DNA from 2 places in the Paenibacillus macerans genome. Region 1 is predicted to be linked to the other one. Evidence: riboswitches for the same ligand, from Rfam matches in the RefSeq annotation. Region 1 holds a riboswitch; the other holds the start of a gene.
The links. A riboswitch is a leader RNA that binds a small molecule or an ion and turns the genes downstream of it on or off. The one in region 1 is predicted to bind glycine.

Region 1 (7,797 bases):
GATGGCTTAGCGGCAGTCTGAATGGCTCGCAAATGCACGAACTTCCGCCTCTTGTCCTAACGGTATTGATCTTTACGCCTATCGCTATCGTCCTGGGAAAACATCTAAGTCTATTGGAACTTGGAGAACAATCGGCCACTTCGCTTGGAGTGAACACGGACAAGACAAGAATAGCGCTTATTTTGAGTTCTGTGTGCATGATTGCTCTGGCTACCGCTACCACCGGGCCAATCGCTTTTGTCTCCTTCCTTTCGGGGCCGATCGCGAAAAGACTGGCCGGAGCCGGCTTCTCGAACATAATCCCGGCTGGTCTTGTTGGCGTAAATTTGGTGTTGGCGGCAGATTTAATCGGACAATTTGCTTTCGAGTACAGATTCCCTGTGGGCATCATGACCGGAATACTCGGAGCGCCGTATCTGATCTTCCTGCTCATCCGAATGAATCGAAAGGGCGAGTTATAATGAAACCAACGCATCTATTTCAAGCCGAACAGCTCGTGGCCGGCTATGATCATAAAACGATTATCCAAGGTGTAGACCTTGTTATCCCCAGTCATAAAATAAGCGTTATTATTGGAGCCAACGGCTGCGGAAAGTCCACGCTGCTGAAAACACTGGCAAGGCTGATAAAGCCTAAGTCCGGCAAAATCACGATTGACGGAAAACCCATCGGCAAAATGCCGCCAAAACAGCTGGCTCGCGTGGTCGGGCTGCTGCCGCAATCCCCTATTGTTCCGGAAGGCATTTCGGTAGCGGATTTGGTTGGACGGGGAAGGTTTCCGCACCAATCGTTGTTCGGCGGATGGACTAAAAAAGATTATGAGGCCGTTGCCGAAGCGATGCGAATTATGGACATAACGGAGTTTGCGAATCACAATATTGACGAGCTTTCCGGCGGTCAACGGCAGCGCGTCTGGATTGCCATGGCTCTGGCGCAACAAACCGACATTTTATTTCTCGATGAACCGACAACCTTTTTGGATATCACCTATCAAGTCGAAATTCTTGACCTGCTCACGGACCTTAACCGAAAACACGGAACTACGATTGTCATGGTTCTTCACGATATCAACTTATCCGCACGTTACGCGGACCATATTTTTGCGCTTCAGCAAGGAAAGCTTGTGGCGGAGGGCGAGCCGTCTCAGGTGATTACAACCACATTGGTGAAAGACATTTACGGGCTCGATTGCACGGTGATACAAGATCCCATTTCCGGCTCTCCATTGGTAGTGCCCAAAGGGCGGTATCATGTATGAGTGATTGTAATCCAACCGCGCCTACTGCATTTTGTTTTCGATCCGCTGCATGAACTCTTCGGCGGCACTATAGCCGAGCTGCTTGAGATACCAATTGTTGGCCGCCGCCTCAATCAGACCGGCCACATCCCGTCCCGGCTGGAGCTGGACCTCGATATGCGGGATCTTGACGCCAAGATATTCCGTGAATTGAGGTTCCAGTTCCAGCTCGTTATTCAGAGAGTCTTCCCTCCATGGCGCTAATTCAATGTCGAGTACAATGCGTGTCTCGTCCTGAAAAGCCCTGCGCCCGTATTGGCGTACGACATTAATCAGGCCGATGCTGCGCAGCGCGAGGAATTCGCGTGTGGTTTCATTATGCGTTCCGAGCAAAGTCGTTGGCCCTAACTTCTTCAGCACCACAATATCGTCCGCAACGAACCGGTGGCCCCTTCTGATGAGCGTGTGGGCGGTTTCGCTTTTGCCGATCCCGGATTTGCCGCGGAGCAGGACGCCAATCCCCGATACATTCACGCATACCCCATGGATCGATATCTCCGGGGCAAGCGCTTTGACCAGATAGCTGTCCAGCTTGGCGATAAACTCCGTTGTCGTCTCCTCCGTCCTTAGCAGCGGAATCCCCTCCTGATCGCAGAACAGGGTCAGATACGGGATCTCCTGCTGTCCTGACGTCACAATGAAGCAGGGCGGATGATATTTGACGATGTTGCCGATATGCAGTTTGCGTTCCTCAATGGATAATGTCAATAGATAGTTAACTTCCTTACGGCCAAGCACTTGCACCCGTTCCATCGGAAAAAAATCAAAATACCCCACAAACTCCAGCCCGGGTCTGTGCGCCCGCGGACGGGTAATCACACGGTCCATACGGCCCGCCCCGGCAAGCACTTCCATATGAAACATATTCGCAAGACTTTGCACCGTGATCGTCTTCATGTTGTTCTCCCCAATGATTAATAATTCTTATGATGACACTGTTTATGATGATTTACCCGCTTTTCTTCTATTCGAATAATACAAAGCAAACAGCAGAATAAACCACAGCGGCGTCAATAATAAGGCCATGCGTGTCTCTTTGGCAACCAGCATAATTATAAGAATTATAGCAAACAACGTGAGAACTGCATAATTAACAAAGGGGGTAAACGGAGCTTTAAATTTCGATTTTGCCTGCAGCTCTGGCTGTGTCTTTTTATACTTGATGTGACAAACAAGAACCACACCCCAGACCCAAATAAAACAAATGGCGCTAATGGTGGTGACGACGCCAAACGCTTGCTCCGGAATAAGCTTGCTCAATAGAGCTCCCCCGGACAAGACAAGCGTGGAGATCAACAACCCGTTTCTGGGCACATGGTTTTTATTCAGCTTGGCAAAATGGGATGAAGCCTGTTTATTCTTGCTTAAATTATATAAAATTCGGCTTGTTGAAAACATCCCGCTATTACAAGCGGAAGCGGCTGAAGTTAATACGACAAAGTTAATAATTCCCGCGGCAATCGGAATCCCGACTAAACTAAACGTTTTAACAAAAGGGCTTTCTGACGGGCTTAGCTCCGTCCAGGGATTGATGCACAATAGGGCAATAATGGCGCCGACGTAGAAAAATAAAATTCTAAGCGGAATTTTATTAATCGCCGAAGGGATATTTTTTTCCGGGTTGGATGTTTCCGCGGCCGATACCCCCACCAACTCCACACCAACAAAGGCAAACACAACCATTTGGAAGGAAAGCAAGAACCCGGGAACTCCGTTTGGAAATATGCCGCCATGTCCCCAAATATTTTTGACCGTAACCATTCCCGCATCCGTTTTAAATCCAATCACCAGCAAGACGACCCCAATGGCAATTAAAGCGAGAATCGTCACTACCTTAATTAGGGCAAACCAAAACTCCAATTCGCCAAAATTTTTTACGGTTAACAGATTAAGTCCTAATAAAACAACTAAGCAGATAATTTCAGGCACCCATTGCGGGATATCAAACCAATATTGTACATACACCCCAACCGCGATCACATCGGCCATAGCCGTCATAATCCAGCAAAACCAATAGGTCCATCCGGTTACAAACGCGGCCCGCGGTCCAAGATAGTCTTCGGCAATGTCCGTAAAAGATTGATATCCGGCTTTGGACAACAGGAGTTCTCCCAGCGCCCTCATCACAAAAAATATGGCGATCCCCACGATGAAATAAGCAAAGATAATGGACGGACCCGCCAGTTGAATGGCTTTGCCCGATCCGAGAAACAATCCCGTACCAATGGTGCCGCCAATGGCAATCAGTTGAACATGCCGATTTTCTAAATCCCTCTTTAATTCTTGTTGTGCCAAACCAAACTCCTCCTTAACGTGAAAAGTTGAACAATGGATTAAACCCAATAAAAAAAGAGACTGGATGCGCTCCAATCTCCTGGTCATAAGAATAACTAAATAGACTTGTTATTAATTATTTTCGAAATAACAAATAGATATTCAGTACTCTTCTGTCCTTTTGCCTGAGATTGTGAACCCTTCGGCGCCGCGGAGTCCCGCGGTCTCTCCAGAAGCTGCTCCTGCTATAGTACGATCCATAGCCGTCATAGCTTGCCAACTATTTAATTTTTTTATTGTAACAACCCATTTAAATATTTTTCAATATTACTCGCAGTGAAAAAATTTGTCAACGAGATAATTCCCATTCGCCCAGGTTTGATTACGGCAGTGTTTCCCCGGGCTGTCTGTAACGGTAAACGTAACGGATAGGTTCATCCATTTAACCGGGCGGTCATTGAGAGCATATTTAACAAACAGTTACAATGCAATTGACTAGTCGAAATAGTAAAAACGGGAGGTTCTCAATGAATATTGAAATAGGCAAAAAAATCAAAGCACTCCGTTTACAAAAAGGAATGACTCAGGAAGAACTTGCGGCAAAACTGAATATGTCGTCCCAAGCCGTATCCAAGTGGGAAAACAATGTAACCATGCCCGATATCCAATTGCTTCCCAGGTTATCTGCGATTTTAGGGGTTACCATCGATGAACTGTTTGCATTAACCGATGATATCCACTTTGAACGGATTGAAAACATGATTGGACATGAACATTTTATATCAAAAGATGATTTCACCTATGCTGAACAATTTCTTAAGGAAAAACTTAATGATGACGCAAAAAAGCCCCGATGCCTCACATTGCTGGCCGAGCTGCACATTCATCGTTCACAGGAGCATCGTGAATTGGCTTCTCGTTACGCCAAGGATGTTTTAATATTAGCTCCAGATAACAAAAGAAATCACAACGCTTTACGGGATGCGGAGAATGGAGTTATTTTTGACTGGAACCTCTCCAACCATCGTAAACTCATAGAGTATTATATAGATTTTGTGACAAATCATCCGGATTACTGGCCGGCTTATGTATGGCTTATGAACTACTTGCTTGCAGATGGCAGATGCGCTGAAGCCAGGGGAATTCTGGAAAAATTAAACGAAACCCATCCAGGTTATTTATATCAATTATATGGGGGCCTGATATGCAAAGAAGAAGGCAACCTTTCTCAGGCATTCGTTCTCTGGGAGCAGATGACCGAACTGTATCCTCATGATTGGCAGGCATGGTCCTCCAGAGGAGACTGTATGGCGAAGCTATGCAGATACGATGAAGCCGTTAAGTATTATTCCAAAGGTTACGAACTGCAGCCCAATCCCAAATATACAGATTCATTGGAAGCAATTTCCTATATCTACAAAATTCAAGGGAAGTATGACAAAGCCATTGAAAAGCTCAAAGAAATCCTTGCACTTTTGAGCAGTGATTGGAAAGTGACGGAGGGGAAGACAGTCGATTTGTATAAAGAAGAAATAAAGCTTTTAAAAACATTGCTGAAATAATGAACGACAGAACAAGGTCCGATGTGAGATTTCTCCGAAAAAATACCGTTACAAATGATGCGCCCAGCTTAAGGGCCGCTTCGGCAAATACGAAAGGAACTGCTGCGGCAGTTCCTTTCGTAACTGTATTGGTTACGCAAAAGCCGGCCTTTTCTTATCTTACTCGGCGAGCAGTAACGTAATGGTCTTCCCAATAACCGGAGTTCAGCTTACTGAATCCAACCTTGTTAATAGGAGAGCTGTGAATGAAGCGGCCATTCCCCATATAGATACCGACATGGTTGATCTTACCGTCGTTGTTTGTATCAAAAAATACCAGATCGCCTTTTACCAGATTACGCTTGGCTACATAACGTCCCGTTTTGGCCTGTTCTCGGCTTGTACGCGGAAGATACACGCCTTCACGCTTAAATACCAGCTTTGTGAAGGAAGAACAGTCGGAATACTTATACCCGCTATTCCACGGTTCAGAGCCAAATCTGTATTTGAAATCCCCTAAATAATTGTCAGCCCGACTTGCGATTTCAGAACCGGTGGCCGCGAACGTCAATGTTCCGAACAGCATCGATCCGGCCAATAATGAAGCGGTTGTACTAACTAGCTTCTTGAACATCTGTATTCACTCCCCTTCTGTATTGCTGCATCCCCTTGTTGTATTCTGGCGGATTCTTCAGAACACCCAATGGATATATCCGAATTATTGCCTTGCCTGCAGGGCTAGTCCAAGTGAATGCGCTAACCCATGCTAACATATATGAATAGCAGGCTAAACCCCACATCATTTACCAAATCCCTGAATTTATGATCGCTAAAAACTCCGAACACCTTGTGACAACTGGCTGAATTGACGCTGAAAGCCGCGCAACACCGAAAGGTAAATTCCTTATATTACCTGGGGTTCCAGGTTACACACATTCCCTTCATATTGAAATTTTGGTATAAAATATTAGTTTGGCTAGTAAGCCCACGGTATTAATTGTGAATTATTCAACAAAAAAAACGCCCCCGAATTTATCGAATTGGCGTTTCTCTCTAATTGAAAATCGGCGAATGTTCCGTTAGGCATTACCTGCCTTAGACGGTTTGTTGCTGGGTGCAAACCACCCAATTAGGGCAATCGCCACCAAGACAGCGTAAAAAATAATCGTCCAGACCGTGCTATGGGGAAAATGAGGATCCAAAACCCCAATATCCTCATGGGCAAGGGTGATGACGGCGAGCTTTACTCCAACCCATGCAACGATCGCATAAGCCGTCGTCTCAAGCGCCGGACGTTGGGCTAAAAGTTTTACAAACCAAGTCGCCGCAAATTTAATTAAGATAAGGCCCGCAATTCCGCCGAGCAATACGACCATAAACTGGCCTGCGTCCATCCCCCCGAATTCGCCAAGCGGCGAGTCCGGCAGCCCTAGCGCAAGCGCCACCGCAGCCAGGATGGAATCGATCGCAAAGGCAAGGTCTGCCAGCGCAATTTTTCCTACTGTAGGCCAAAAACTTTTCCCTGCCGACTCTTGTTTCGTGTCCTTGTGCACATCCTCATTCTTCTTGCCGAACCGCGCTTGGATGATGTGCTTCAAGCCCAAGTATAGGAGATACGCCGCACCAATCGCCTGCACCTGCCAGACGTTAGCAATAAAGGAAATCGCAAATAACGCGGCAAAACGAAAGACAAAGGCCATCATGATTCCATAATTAATCGCTCGTTTCTTCTGTTCGTCCGGCAAATGTTTCGCGATAACCGCAAGAACGAGCGCATTGTCGGCCGATAACAATCCTTCCAAACCGATAAGAATGAGTAGTGCCCAGGCATACTCCAACCACATTTGCTCCATCTCCCTTTGTAAAGTAAGTTGTATCAACCCGACAATGCCGCACGTAAATAATATTGACTTGTACAGCAATGGGTATACGAGATGTTATACGAAATACCCCCCCGATAGAGTTCCATTTTTTTACGATGAGAATAACATCGCTACTTCCTCCTGAAACACCTCTCGATCTTTTCCGTCCATCCATGTTCGTAAATGCCGGGCCAACAGGGGATAACAGGCCCTTTATAACCAATCTGACATTAAAATAAGAAGACAAAAACATAAAAGGAGCTGCCAAGCAGCTCCTTAGTTATTGAATCATATATTCCCCCAGTTTGCGGTATTGCGGCTAAACCGGTTCACGGCGCTAAACAGGGCTTTCACGGAGGAGGTCATAATATCAACGTCAACGCCGCAACCCCAATATACGCTGCCGTCGGATGCCGTGATGCCGATATAAGAGACGGCTTGCGATTTAGAGCCGGTTTCCAGTGCGTGCTCCGTATAGACCAGATCGCTGTATGCCAACCCCAGATAGGATTGCAGCGCATTGCTGATCGCATCGAGTCTGCCGTTTCCGGTGCCTTCGATTTCCTTGACTTCATCGCCGGTCCGGATCGTGACGATGGTTTGAAAATCTTCATTGTCCGTAATGCGGTATTTGATAAACTCGACAGGCGTTTTAATGTTCACATATTCCTTCAAGAAAATATCGTAGATTTCCTCGGGCAGCAGTTCTTTTTGCTGCTGATCCGATACGTTTTTAACGAAATATCCGAAGTTTTCGCGCATTTTTGCCGGAAGATCGAGTCCGTACTTCAACTGCAGCACGTATCCGATCCCGCCTTTGCCG
Region 2 (7,797 bases), on a different contig from region 1:
TATTCATATCGGACATCCATACAAACGCATAGACGGGACCAGTACGAAAGACCGCGGCGCTCCAGAGAGTAAATTCCATCGGCTGAGAGAATTTACATGCTTGCCCTTTCCGAATCCTACCCCCGAGCGGCCGGCCCCAAAGCCGGACAGCGCCCCTGTTACCGGGCAATCCGAGTCGGATGAGAAACCTCATCAATAAAGGTGGTACCGCGGAAGTCACACTTTCGTCCTTTGCGTGCAAAGGCGGAAGTTTTTTTATTTTGCGGGAAAATGCGGAAAAGACCGTTTTTGCTTGATTAGCGGCTCTCATGTCCGTTACATCCTGCGGCTCGCGCAACCATCCGTTACCCGCACACACACGTTATTATTCAAGTTTTGGAGGAGTGGTCACCATGCTGCGTCGCATCGTCGTCAAAATCGGAAGCAGTTCGCTGACTTCGTCGGAAGGAGGGTTAAACCGGGACGCCGTCCGTTATTTCGCCGCCGAGCTGGCCGGTCTCATCCGGGCCGGGTACCAGCCCCTGCTCGTCACCTCCGGCGCCGTGGCCGCCGGCTTCCGCGAAATCGGCTACCCCGAGCGGCCCAAGCTGCTGCATGAGAAACAGGCGGCCGCCGCGGTAGGCCAGGCGCTGCTCATGCAGGCGTACCGCGAAGCGCTCGCCGAACATCGCGTATCCGCGGCCCAGGTGCTGCTTACCCGCTCCGATTTTCAGAACCGCAAGCGGACGGGCAATGCGAGCATGGCGATCGAAGAGCTGCTGCGGCAGGGCGTCCTGCCGATCATCAACGAAAACGACACCGTGTCGCTGGACGAGTTGAAATTCGGTGACAACGACACGCTGTCGGCCTTGGTCGCCAATTTGATCAAAGCCGAGCATCTGCTCATTTTGACGGATATGGACGGGCTTTACACCAAGGACCCGCGCCTTGATCCAAACGCCACGCGCATCGCCCGCGTCGCCGAAATCACGGGCGACCTGTACGCGATCGCCGGCGGGGCGGGCTCCGCGGTCGGCACGGGCGGCATGCGCTCCAAAATCGACGCGGCCAAAATCGCTTCGATCGGCGGCGTTCCCGTCTTCGTCGGCAAGGTAGGGGAGCCCGGCGATCTGCTGGCGGCGCTGCGGGGCGACGGCCGCGGCACCTACTTTGAAGCGCACGGGTCCGCCCTGCCGCGCAAAAAACAATGGCTCGGCTTCTTCTCCACCCCGTTCGGCACGCTGACGGTCGATGCCGGCGCCGAAGAAGCGCTCATTCACGGCGGTCGCAGCCTGCTCCCGGTGGGCGTAAAGTGCGCAACCGGCCACTTTCATACGGGAGATGTCGTGGAAGTCGTCAATCCCGGCGGGGAAGTGCTGGGACGCGGGATCGTCAATTACGACGCCGAGCAGCTGCAGGAAATTCTCGGGCTTCCCAGCGGGGAGGTCATCAAGAAGCTGGAAATCGTCCACCGTCTGGAAGTTATTCACCGGGACGAATGGATTTCGTTAAAATCATAAATCAAAGAATCATAAGGAGGCCTAAAACCATGAGTGAAGTCAGACAAAAAGCCGAGCGGGCCGCCGGCGCCGTATCCGCGCTGAACCGCCTGACGACGGAGCAAAAAAACGAAGCCCTGCTGGCCGCCGCCAAAGCGCTTGTGGACGGCAGCGCCGCGATTATCGCGGCCAACGAGGAAGATTTGCGGCGCGGCCGGGAGAACGGCACTTCTTCGTCGATGCTGGACCGGCTTGCTTTAAACGAGAAACGCATTAAAGACATCGCCGAAGGGCTGCGGCAGATCGTCGCTTTGCCCGATCCGGTCGGAGACGTGCTGGAGACGATCGACCGCCCGAACGGCCTGCATATCGTGAAGAAGCGCGTGCCGCTCGGCGTCATCGGGATCATTTATGAAGCCCGCCCCAACGTGACGGTCGACGCGATGGGACTGTGCCTTAAGACCGGCAACGCGGTCGTGCTGCGCGGCGGCTCCTCCGCCCTCGCCTCCAACCGCAAAATCGTCGAGATCATCCACGAGGCGTTAAGCGCCACCGCCAGCCCGGTCGACGCCGTGCAACTCATCGAGGACCCGAACCGTTCGGCCGTCGACGAGATGCTGAAGCTGAACGGGCTGCTGGATGTCATCATTCCGCGCGGCGGCAGCTCGCTGATCCAAACGGTCGTGCAAAACGCTACCGTACCGGTGATCGAGACGGGCGCGGGCATCTGTCATACGTACCTGGACGCCGCCGCGGACCCGGAAATGGCCGCTTCCATTGCGCTCAACGCCAAAGTACAGCGCCCATCGGTATGCAATTCGATGGAAACGCTGCTCGTCCATGAAGACTTCGCCGCCCGGCATCTGTCCGAATTGGCGGACCGCTTCAAGGAGGCGGGCGTCGAATTAAGGGGCTGCGCAGCCACGAGACGCCTCGTGGCCTGGGCGAATCCGGCTACCGAAGAAGACTATGCGACCGAGTACAACGACTATATTTTGAATGTGAAGGTCGTTCGCAACTTGGAGGAGGCGCTGGATCATATCCGCCGTTTCGGGACCAAACACTCGGAATGCATCGTTACGGAAGACCGGCAAACCGCGGAGCTTTTTCAGCGGGAAATCGACGCGGCCGCCGTGTACCACAATGCGTCCACCCGGTTTACGGACGGCTTTGAATTCGGCTATGGCGCCGAAATCGGCATCAGCACGCAAAAACTGCATGCCAGAGGACCGATGGGCTTGCCTGCGCTGACATCCAGCAAATATATCATTACGGGGAACGGGCAAATCCGGGAGTAAACCTGCAATAAGCCTGAAAAAAATCCCTGTTAGCCAATATCCATTCTCTACATCAGGAGGTAATTCCCATGAACCCGAACATATCCCTTGCCTCCGCCTCGATTTGCTTTTACGGCGCCGGTTCGATGGCCGAAGCGATCGTGCGCGGACTGATCCATAAAGGCGTCGCCGCCGCGGAGCAAATCGCCATGCTGAACCGCTCGAGCCAGGAACGGCTGGCCTATTTGTCGCAGACTTACCGCGTCTCGGCCGCAAACGAGGAAGCCGCCAAACGGCAGCATCTCCGGGAAGCTTCGATCATCGTCCTGGCGATGAAGCCGAAGGATGCCGGGGAGGCGCTTAGCGAACTCGGCCCGATGCTGCGCGAAGGGCAAATGATCGTTTCCCTGATCGCCGGTCTGTCGATTGCGACGATCCAGGCGCTGCTCGGCGGCAACATCCCGGTCGCCCGGACGATGCCGAACACGTCCTGCTCCATCGGCTGCGGCGCCACCGGGATCTCCTTCTCCGCCGAAATGTCGGAGGAGCAAAAAGCGCAGGTCTTGTCCATGTTTCAAGCGGTCGGCATGGTGAGCGTGATTCCGGAGGAACGGATGGAAATCCTGACCGGTGTTTCCGGGAGCGGCCCCGCATATATTTATTACATGATGGAAGCGATGATCGAAGCGGGCGTGGAAGGCGGGCTAACCCCCGAGCAAGCGCGCGGGCTGACGGTGCAAACGGTGCTTGGGGCCGCCTTGATGATGGCGGAAACCGGCGAAAATCCGGCCAAGCTCCGGGCCGACATCACCTCGCCGAACGGCTCGACCCAGGCGGCGCTGGAGGTGCTCGAAGCGGGCGGGTTCCGGCCGAACGTGAAAGCCGCGGTGCACCGCGCCGCCGAGCGGTCTTTGGAAATGGGCGAGGCGGTTCGAAAGTCGCTTCTGTAAGCCAAGATTCTGAATGAAGCACGAAGGAGGACGGCCTGGATGAATTTTTCGGACATTCCGTTGGAGGAAAAGCAAGCTGCGCTCAGCAAACTGCGCGGCGTCAAGGAGCAGCTTGCCGCCCGCGGCTGGCTTCCGGCCATGAGCGGCAGCTTGTCCGTCCGGGTCGGAAGCTTCGCGCCGGGCAATTATCATTTTGCGGTAACATCGGGCATGAAAGGCCGGACGAACCTTCCGGCCGAGGAGTTCCTGTTTGTGGACGCCGCCGGAACGCCAAGCGAAGCTACGAAGCTGACGCCCGGCGACGATGCGCCGGTCCACGCGAAGATCTACCGGATGACCGGCTGCGGCGCGATTCTCCACGTGCACACCGTGTTTAACAATGTGCTCAGCGAATATTTCGGCGACGAAGGATTCGTTCAATTGCAGGGCAACGAGCTGATCAAAGCGCTGGGCATCTGGGAGGAGGACGCCGCTGTACGCATCCCGGTCGTACCGAATTACGCCGACATCGCCGAAATGGAAAGGCGGATTCCCGCCGCGCTCGACACCCGGGTTCCCGGCTTGTTGCTGCGGGGCCACGGCATCTACGCCTGGGGCTCCACCGCGTTTGATGCCGTATCCCGTCTGGAGGCCTTCGAATTTATGTTCGAAGCGTTGTACCGCTCCCTCCTGCTTCCGCGCAAACAAACGTAAATGACGCATTAAACAAACTCCCGGCCAGCGAAGCGCTAAGACACCATGCGGCAAGCAAGCCGCGCCCTCCTCGCTGCCGCGAGATTATTTTACGCTGTAACAGGCCCTTTATCTTTCAAGAAACTCCGCATAAGCTTTGGCATCCATCAACTTGGAAAAAGCGGCGGCGGGGTCTTCCCGAAGCTGAATCCGCACCATCCATCCCCCGTCGTAAGGTTCCTCGTTCACCAGCTCGGGCGCCGCTTCCAGCTCCGCGTTGATCTCCAGCACCGTTCCGCTGACCGGCGTAAACAAATCCGCCACCGTTTTGACCGATTCGATCGTGCCGATGCCGTCCTGCGCTTCCACTTCCGTTCCAAGGTCCGGCAGCTCCACAAATACAATATCGCCCAAGCGATGCTGAGCCACGTCGGAAATGCCGATTTTTACCGTTCCGTCCCCCAAATCCAGCACCCATTCATGTTCATCGCTATACCACAGATTTTCCCTAATATTGGCAGACATGCGTATTCCTCCTCTTCCGGATCTTTCTCGTTCAGATTATTCCAAACCTAGCTGTAGTGTCAATATTACTAACATAATTTATAGATTCAAAAAATGAAAGCGTTGCATAATACAAAAATAAAATATTTTTTATATTTTCATGATAAGTTTATTGACATATTTCGCGGTTTTGAGTATTAATGTAGATGTAATCAGCGGTTGAAGGCAGAGGGAGAGATTACAATTCCAGGCAATTGTAACGCCGAAGGAGCAAGCCGTTGCGGAAGCGGTGAATCTCTCAGGCAAAAGGACCTCTGCCGGACGCGTCTCTGGAGAGAATTCGTCTTTATCGACAGAAGGCGGATCACCCAAGGGGAAACCTGCTTTTTCAAAAATGCCGGAGCGCAAGATGACCGGTGTTTTGCCGCAGGGTAACTCTCAGGTACAAAGGACAGAGCCCGGGAATATCCGATTCGTTTGCCGGTCGGAATTTCTTGGCCTGTCTTTTTATTTTTTCATGATGTGTGCAGGTAAAATACGGCCCACCGCGGCCAAACGAGGTGATGAAATGTCCGAACCCGTAGAACCCCTATTGCAACGAACGCCGCTATACTCTTGTTACTCCCGGTATGAAGGCGTGCGCTGCATCGATTTCGGCGGCTGGGAGCTGCCGGTGCAGTTCAGCGGCATTCAGAAGGAGCACGAGGCCGTGCGCGAGCGGGCCGGCTTGTTCGACGTATCGCATATGGGCGAGTTTTACGCCGAGGGTCCCGGAGCGGAAAGTTTTTTGCAGCGGATGACGACGAACGACGTGAGCCTGCTGGGGCCGGGAAAAGCCCAATACACCCTGCTCTGTTATCCGGACGGGGGCGTCGTCGATGATCTGCTGGTGTATAAACGGGACGAAGGCAAATACATGCTTGTCGTCAACGCCGCGAACATCGCCAAGGATTGGGAATGGCTGTGCCGGCATCTGCCCGCCGAAGGCGTCAGTCTGCGCAACGTTTCCGCGGCCACGGCGCTGCTGGCGCTGCAGGGACCGCTGGCCGCCTCCATCCTCTCTCCCCTGTGCGAAGGGTATGATCCCAGCGTTTTACGCCCCTTCACGTTTAAACCCGCGGCCCGAGTCTGCGGCATTAAAACGCTGCTCTCGCGCACCGGCTATACCGGCGAGGACGGGTACGAGCTTTACGTTGCCGCGGAAGACGCCCCGGTCCTTTGGGACGCGCTGATGCGGGCCGCCGAGCCTCGCGGACTCGTGCCGGCGGGGCTCGGCGCCCGGGATACGCTGCGCTTTGAAGCCGGCCTTCCCCTCTACGGGCAGGAGCTGTCGCCGAGCATTTCGCCGCTGGAAGCCGGCCTCGGCCGGTTCGTGAAGTGGGACTCCGGCCCGTTTATCGGGCGGGAGGCGCTGCTCAGGCAGCATGAAGAAGGCGTACCGCGGCGGCTGGCCGGTCTGGAGATGATCGACCGGGGCATTCCGCGCGCGCATTATCCGGTGTTTGCGCCGGGCACCGAGGACCCCATCGGCGAAGTAACTACGGGCACGCAATCGCCGACGCTCAAAAAAAACCTCGGCCTGGCGCTGATCGCCGGCGCCCACGCGGCGGCCGGCACCGTGCTCGAGGTTGAAATCCGCGGCAAACGGCTGAAAGCCAAAGTCGTCCCCCTGCCGTTTTATCGCCGAAACGCATCCGCCAAGCCGTGAAAGGAGTACGAGAAACTTATGATAAAACACCGTTATTTGCCGCTGACCGAACAGGACCGGTCCGAAATGCTGGAAGCGATCGGCGTCCCTTCGCTCGAAGCGCTGTTTCAGGATATACCCGAGGAGATCCGTTTTAAAGGCGCGCTGCCGGTTTCCCCGCGGCTCGACGAATACGCCTTAACCCGGCACATGTCCGCGCTCGCCGCGCGCAATGCCGACACCGACCGTTACGCCAGCTTCCTCGGCGCGGGCATTTACGATCATCATATTCCTTCCGTCATCCAACATGTCGTTTCCCGCTCCGAATTTTACACCGCATATACGCCGTACCAGCCGGAGATCAGCCAGGGCGAACTGCAGGCGATCTTTGAGTTCCAGTCCTACATCTGCGAGCTGACCGGCCTCAAGGTGGCCAACGCCAGCATGTACGACGGAGCGACGGCACTTGCTGAAGCCGGCTCGCTGGCCGCGGCCGCCACCCGGCGCAAGCGGCTGGTCGTGGCCCGGACCGTTCACCCCGAAGCCCGCGAGGTGCTGGCGACTTACGCGCGCGGCCTGAATCTGGAAATCGCGGAGGTCGGCTGGGATGCGGGCGTTACCGACCGTAAGGCGCTGGAGACGGCCATCACGGAAGACACCGCCGCCGTGCTGGTGCAAAACCCGAATTTCTTCGGTTCCCTCGAAGATATCCGCGCCATCGGCGAGCTGATTCATGCGCGCGGAGGCCTCTTGATCGTCAGCTGCAACCCGCTGTCGCTGGGCCTGCTGGAAGCGCCGGGCAAGCTGGGCGCGGATATCGTCGTCGGCGACGCGCAGCCGCTGGGCATCGCGTCTTCCTTTGGCGGCCCGACCTGCGGATTTTTCGCCGTGGCGGACAGCTACATGCGCCGGATGCCCGGGCGGATCGTCGGGCAGACGACCGACCGTAACGGCAAGCGCGGGTTCGTGCTGACCCTGCAAGCTAGGGAGCAGCATATCCGCCGCGAAAAAGCGACCTCCAACATTTGCTCCAACCAGGCGCTGCTCGCCCTCGCCGCGTCTGTGTATATGTCGCTCATGGGCAAACAAGGCATGGCCGAGGTCGCGGAGCTGAACCTGCAAAAAGCGCATTACGCCAAAACGCGCCTGGCTTCCATCCCGGGTGTAGGCCTCCCCTTTCCGGCCCCGGTTTTTAATGAATTCGTCATCCGGCTGCCGGAAGGCGCCGA

Region 2: it holds a riboswitch for glycine, as region 1 does, so the genes downstream of both, gcvT (glycine cleavage system aminomethyltransferase GcvT) here and DYE26_RS24035 (amino acid permease) in region 1, are expected to answer to the same signal.

What each region holds. Positions count from the first base shown of each region.
Region 1 is NZ_UGSI01000002.1:198,668-206,464, reverse strand. Features, by position in the region: gene DYE26_RS24050 (FecCD family ABC transporter permease) at 1-461, shown strand, start outside; gene DYE26_RS24045 (ABC transporter ATP-binding protein) at 461-1,258, shown strand; gene hprK (HPr(Ser) kinase/phosphatase) at 1,280-2,194, opposite strand; gene DYE26_RS24035 (amino acid permease) at 2,237-3,592, opposite strand; glycine riboswitch at 3,735-3,814, opposite strand; gene DYE26_RS24030 (helix-turn-helix domain-containing protein) at 4,099-5,133, shown strand; gene DYE26_RS24025 (C40 family peptidase) at 5,288-5,746, opposite strand; gene DYE26_RS24020 (TerC family protein) at 6,192-6,965, opposite strand; gene leuA (2-isopropylmalate synthase) at 7,263-7,797, opposite strand, start outside.
Region 2 is NZ_UGSI01000001.1:2,026,001-2,033,797, forward strand. Features, by position in the region: gene proB (glutamate 5-kinase) at 393-1,499, shown strand; gene DYE26_RS09230 (glutamate-5-semialdehyde dehydrogenase) at 1,529-2,776, shown strand; gene proC (pyrroline-5-carboxylate reductase) at 2,845-3,705, shown strand; gene mtnB (methylthioribulose 1-phosphate dehydratase) at 3,745-4,398, shown strand; gene gcvH (glycine cleavage system protein GcvH) at 4,507-4,902, opposite strand; glycine riboswitch at 5,101-5,205, shown strand; glycine riboswitch at 5,209-5,338, shown strand; gene gcvT (glycine cleavage system aminomethyltransferase GcvT) at 5,450-6,589, shown strand; gene gcvPA (aminomethyl-transferring glycine dehydrogenase subunit GcvPA) at 6,608-7,797, shown strand, end outside.